Regions from separate parts of the Bacillus cereus group sp. BfR-BA-01360 genome, predicted to be linked through region 1. Evidence: riboswitches for the same ligand, from Rfam matches in the RefSeq annotation. Region 1 holds a riboswitch; the other holds the start of a gene.

Region 1 (3,204 bases):
CTCTTCTCTTCTTTATGACCTTCTTAAAAATATTTTCGAGAAATAATTCCCTAGATGTTGAGCTAATTGTACAAGAATAATAAGCAATACAACTGTCACGAACATAACCGATGTATCAAAGCGTTGATAACCATATGTCATTGCTAAATCACCAAGACCACCGCCACCAACAAGCCCAGCCACTGCTGAAAACTCAATTAAACCAACAGTCATAAACGTAACCCCTAAAATTAATGGTGCCAATGCCTCCGGAACAAGAATTTCAAACACAATTCTTAATGGTGATGCCCCCATTGCTTGCGCTGCCTCGATTACTCCTTTCGGTACTGAAACAAGATTTGTTTCTACCATTCTGGCAATTCCAATCGAAGCAACAAGTGTCATTGGAAAAATCGCTGCAGCTGTTCCGATTGTTGTTCCAATAACAGTTCTTGTAATGGGACTTAAAGCTACTAAAAAGATAATAAACGGAATTGGACGAATCGTATTAATAACAATATTAAGAATAGAAAAGACCAATTTATTTTCTAAAAAATTACCTTTCCTTGTCACATATAAAAGTAAACCTAGAGGTATACCTAGTATTGTAGCAAATATAAGAGTTACAATTACCATTAAAAGGGTATCCCCTGTCGCATCGAGAATCCGTGGCCAAAATATACTCCAATCAACTCGCATGTGCTTTAACCTCCTTCAGTTGTACTTGCAGTCTGAGATATTGTAAGGCTTTTTGAATTTCTTTTTGCTCACCTTGCAGTTCTACAAGAAGATTTCCAAATAACACATTTTGTAATTCAATAATGTTTCCGTAGAGCACATTTACATCCACATTATAATTTTTGGCAATATACGATAATACCGGCTGTCCTGTCTCTTCACCCGTAAATGTTAATCGATAAATTTGTCCACCAGTTTGAATTTTTGCTAGTACACTTTCTGGTAAATGGTCATTCACAACAGAACGAACAAAATTTTGAGTCGTTTTTGTTTTTGGTTTTGTAAAGATATCAAATAATGTCCCTTCTTCAATGACTCTCCCTTTCTCCATAACCGCCACGCGGTGACAAATTTCTTTCACAACTTGCATTTCATGTGTAATGAGGAGAATTGTTAATTTATATTCTTTGTTTATTTTCTTTAATAGATTCAAAATTTCTGTGGTTGTTTCAGGATCTAATGCCGATGTTGCTTCATCACAAATAAGAATATCTGGTGATGTAGCAAGTGCTCTCGCAATTCCAACACGTTGTTTTTGTCCCCCTGACAATTGCTCTGGATAATAATTTGCTTTATCTTCTAATCCTACAAATTCCAACAGCTCATTTACTCTTTCTTTTATCTCATTCTTCGGTACTTTCGCTAACTTTAATGGATATGCAATATTCCCAAACACTGTTCTTGAATTGAATAAATTAAAACTTTGGAAAATCATTCCGATTCTTTGTCTTAACTGTCGTAACTCCTTTGTTGTTAGAGATGTAATGTCTTTATCATCTATTGAAACCGTTCCTGAAGTCGGTCTTTCTAACATATTAACTAAGCGTAATAATGTGCTTTTTCCAGCGCCACTAAACCCAATAATACCGAATACTTCTCCCTTTTTAATCGAAAGTGTTACATCTTCTACTGCATGAACAGGCTCTCCACCAGATTCATATACCTTACTTACATTTGTAAAAGAAATCATTTTTTCCCCTCCCATATGCTATAGCAACTTGAAGTAGACCTCCCGAGGTAAAATAAAAAGCGCCCTCCTTCTTATCAGTCATAAAAGATAAGAAGGAGAGCACTTTTAAATATACTCGTTCACATCTTCTCATCTTTCAAGTCCTTTTTAGACTTGCTGGAATTAGCACGGTATTAAAAAACCCGTTGCTGAGGTATCATAGGGCCAGTCCCTCCACCTCTCTGGATAAGAATGTCTCGATTTAATTGTTATTTAATTATTTTTTATTATAAAACTCAGAAAAGTTAGAGTCAACATAAAATTCCTAAAGTATAGCGATTATTTTTCTATTGGAATTTTCAAATCAAATGTAAAATTCTTCTCTTATTCTCTTTTGCAAAGGAAAATATCCCTGCCTCATTGAATAAAATGACATGAATACGAAATATAGTGGAGGACGATAAATAATATGAAAACAGCACTGTTACTCGTTGATATTCAAAATGACTATTTTCCGAATGGAAAGATGGAATTACGTAATGCCGTAGAAGCTAGTGAGTACGCTCGTCAATTATTACAATATTTTCGACAAACAAACCAACCAATTTTTCATATTCAACATGTATCTTTTGGGGATCATGCAACTTTCTTCCTCCCCAATACAGAAGGTGTTCATATTCACGAAAGCGTTCGTCCCTTACAAAATGAAACGGTGATTTTAAAACACTATCCAAATAGCTTTCGAGAAACAAATCTATTACAGAAACTACAGAAATTAAAAATCGAGCGTATTATTATATGCGGAATGATGACACATATGTGTATTGATGCTACCGTGAGAGCTGCTTTTGATTTTGGGTTTCATTGCACCGTGATACATGATGCTTGCGCGACGAAAGACCTTCTCTTTAAAAACGCCACTATTCCCGCTGTCTATATTCATAACACCATTTTGGCAAGTCTAAATGAAGGATATGCTGATGTAATAAGTACAGAAGAATTTTTACCCGTCTAAAAAATTCTATCTATTACCCTTTTTACTATATTTGTGAATATAAAAACACTACTTTCAGTCAATAAAACTGAAAGTAGTGTTCTCTTGCCTAACCATAGATTTTCTTTCAAGTTGTATTATACAGGAATTCCATAAAAATAATACAGAAAAATACGACGAATTGAATAAATTTTGTAGCATTCTATTCGTTTCATAACATGACCTACGTAAAAGAGCACAAAACCATGAACTTTTAATATCAACACAAAATGACAATAGATCAGCTTAATCAAAAAATGTTGCTATTACAAACGTAAAAAGAACCCGTCCAAAAGTTATACATTTTGGAAAGGCTCTCTTTGTTACTTCTTATAACATTTCAGAAGTTGTTTTTGCTTGCATATGAAGCACTAAGTAATCAGGACCACCAGCTTTAGAATCTGTACCAGACATGTTAAAGCCACCGAATGGTTGATAACCTACGATTGCTCCAGTACATCCACGGTTAAAGTATAAGTTACCTACATGGAAGTCTTCACGTGCT
Region 2 (3,204 bases), on a different contig from region 1:
CATACGGCAATAGTTCAACTGGTGATAAAGCCGCAAATCCTGCTGCTGTTAACATCTGCGCTCCGTATGGAACTAGCCCTTGAACACAACACGAGAACACATCTAGTACACTCGCCGATTTTCGTGGATCAATTTCATATTGATCTGCAATATTTTTTGCAAGAGGACCAGTGAATATAATCGAAATTGTGTTATTCGCTGTGCATATATTCGTCATGCTTACTAATCCAGCAATTCCAAATTCCGCACCTTTTTTCGAACGGATATTACGCGTTAATGTATTCATTAAATATTGAATACCACCATTATATTGAATGATTTCAACCATTCCACCAATTAAAATTGCCAATAGTACGAGTTCCATCATTCCATTCATCCCTGTTGCAGCACTTTTAAAGAAGCTAGCTAACGTATAACTCCCATCTAAAAAACCAATGATACCAGATAAAATGGTTCCACCTGTTAATACAACGAGTACATTCCATCCAAGTAGCGCTGTAACAAGCACCCCTGCATACGGCAATATTTTCATCCAATCAAATGCATGTGTCTTTATTTCTGTATGATTTCCTAAAGTAAGAACAACTAATAATATAACGGTAATCATAGCAGCGGGTAAAACAATTAAAAAGTTCGTTTTAAACTTATCTTTCATTTCTGTCCCTTGTGAACGAACAGCTGCGATTGTTGTATCAGAAATAAATGATAAATTATCTCCAAACATAGCCCCACCTACAACTGTTGCCATCGCTAACGCAATTGAAATATCTGTTTGTTGACTGATCCCTACAGCAATCGGCGCTAATGCTGCAATTGTTCCCATTGAAGTTCCCATTGCTAATGAAATAAATGCACCGATCACGAAAATGCCAGCTATAATAAATCCTTGTGGCAAAACAGCTAAAGCTAAATTAACTGTAGAGTCCACTCCTCCCATTCCCTTTGCTGTTTCTGAAAAAGCACCAGCAAGTACAAATATTAATACCATAATCATAATGTCTGGATTCCCAGCTCCTTTAGCGAAGCGTTCTACTTTCGCTGTAAAACTCTCTTTCCGATTCATCGCTAAAGCAACTCCTACCGCAATTAGTATCGCTACTAAAATCGGCAATTTATAAAAATCACCTGTAATGATTCCAGAACCAATAAATAGTACTAAAAATATTCCAAGTGGCAATAAAGCAAAAATATTTCCTCTCGTTTCCTTCACCATATCATCTCTCCCTAGTTTTAAACCTTTTCTACTGAATAACAAAAGACCTCTTCCAAGAAGAAGAGGTCTTATACATCTATAAGAAACACTCTTCTCATCTTTCAAGCACATGCTTGCTGGATTTGGCACAGCACTCCAAAATCGAGTCCGCTGCCGAGGCATCATAGGGCCAGTCCCTCCGCCTCTCTTTATAAGAAGGTTTCATATTTTTATTTGTAATAATGTCTTTCCTAACTTTACTCGCTTATAAATCAAAAGTCAATTATTATTTTTATAGAAATAATCGGTATTTTTCTTCTTATTCATATAATGCGACGAATATACCAATCATTATACATAAAAAATGATCATTTCAATGTTTCTATTTCACGTTTTAAAATAGAAATCCATGGAAATTCTTCTTTTTCGATTCTCTCCATAACCCACCTTGCTATATCCCACGCTTCATTATATTCGTCTCTGGAAATGGTTTCTTCTGCATAAGCCGCTTCCAACTCACCTTCATCTAATAAATATATTTTCCCATCTGGAAATAATACGACATCCAAATATAGATCATCAAAATATGGCAAGCCATTCTCATCTATTTCGAACTCTTTAGCAATATCAATATAATACTGTACTATATTTTTTTGTTCATCTAACATAGCTGTAATAACAAATTTTTTACCTTTTATAAAATACTGCACCCATGTATAGCCATCATTTACAATACAAATTTCACTATGATCATACTGCTTATAACTAGGTTCCTTTACTTTTATCACATGCAAAATTCCTAACATACCTTGCTCACATTCCCGCACTTCATACGTTTTCTGTAACAATCTTTTCCACGAAGCACCATTTCCATATTTTCTCTTCATTATACATCCCACTCCTTTCCAATATAGAAAAGCTCCCACATATTGATGCGAGAGCTTTTTCAATCGTTATTACGCTACTTGTTTTCCAGATATCTCTTTCAAATAAGCTTGTCCTTTTATATCATCATATTGTCCTTCCCATTTAGACATAACAACAGCTGCTAAAGAGTTTCCAACAACGTTAACTGCTGTACGTGCCATATCTAAAATACGGTCAATACCTGCGATAAACGCTAAACCTTCTGCCGGAATTCCAACTGTACCTAACGTTGCTAATAGTACAACGAATGATACACCTGGTACCCCTGCAATCCCTTTTGATGTTAACATTAATACAAGTAACAATGTAATTTGCTGTGTAATCGATAAATCAATACCATACATTTGTGCTAAGAAAATTGCAGCAATCGCTTGGTATAGCGTTGATCCATCTAGATTAAATGAATAACCAGTTGGAATAACGAAAGATGAAATCGCCTTTGGACAGCCGAATTTCTCCATCTTCTCCATAATTTTTGGCAAAACTGTTTCTGAGCTCGCTGTAGAATACGCTAAAATAAGCTCATCTTTTAAAATTTTAAAGAACTGAAATATGTTAATTCCAAAGATTTTCGCTGTAAGTCCTAGTACGACAACAACAAAGAAAATCATCGATCCATACACAACAATCACTAACTTCCCTAGTGGGATTAATGATGCTAGACCAAATTTAGAAACGGTCACACCAATTAAAGCAAATACCCCAAATGGTGCAAACTTCATTACTTGGTTTGTAACATAAAACATTGCATCTGCTACCCCTTGGAAAAATTGCAGAACCGGTTTTCCTCTTTCACCAATCGCTGCAATCCCTAAACCAAATAATACAGAGAAGAAAATAATAGCAAGCATATCACCTTTTGCCAGTGATTCTATAATATTTGTCGGAACAATGTTTACAAATGTATCCGCAAATGAATGACTCTGTACTTGCTCAGTTGTAGCTGTATATTTTGAAATATCTGTTTTTGTTAATTCATTCATATTAATACCTTTTCCTGGTTGGAAAATATTCGCTACCAGCAAGCCGACAACAATCGCAATTGTTGTAATAATCTCAAAATAAATAATTGTTTTTCCGCCTAA

What was found. A riboswitch is a leader RNA that binds a small molecule or an ion and turns the genes downstream of it on or off. The one in region 1 is predicted to bind S-adenosylmethionine.
Region 2: another riboswitch for S-adenosylmethionine. It lies ahead of MR056_RS04455 (Na+/H+ antiporter NhaC family protein); the one in region 1 lies ahead of MR056_RS16140 (methionine ABC transporter ATP-binding protein).

Annotation. Positions count from the first base shown of each region.
Region 1 is NZ_JAKUFV010000019.1:26,746-29,949, reverse strand. It holds gene MR056_RS16145 (methionine ABC transporter permease) at 13-678, opposite strand; gene MR056_RS16140 (methionine ABC transporter ATP-binding protein) at 668-1,687, opposite strand; SAM riboswitch class I at 1,814-1,919, opposite strand; gene MR056_RS16135 (cysteine hydrolase family protein) at 2,136-2,681, shown strand; gene pruA (L-glutamate gamma-semialdehyde dehydrogenase) at 3,030-3,204, opposite strand, start outside.
Region 2 is NZ_JAKUFV010000003.1:160,691-163,894, reverse strand. It holds gene MR056_RS04455 (Na+/H+ antiporter NhaC family protein) at 1-1,210, opposite strand, end outside; SAM riboswitch class I at 1,305-1,410, opposite strand; gene MR056_RS04450 (ribonuclease FAU-1 family protein) at 1,561-2,079, opposite strand; gene gltP (glutamate/aspartate:proton symporter GltP) at 2,149-3,204, opposite strand, start outside.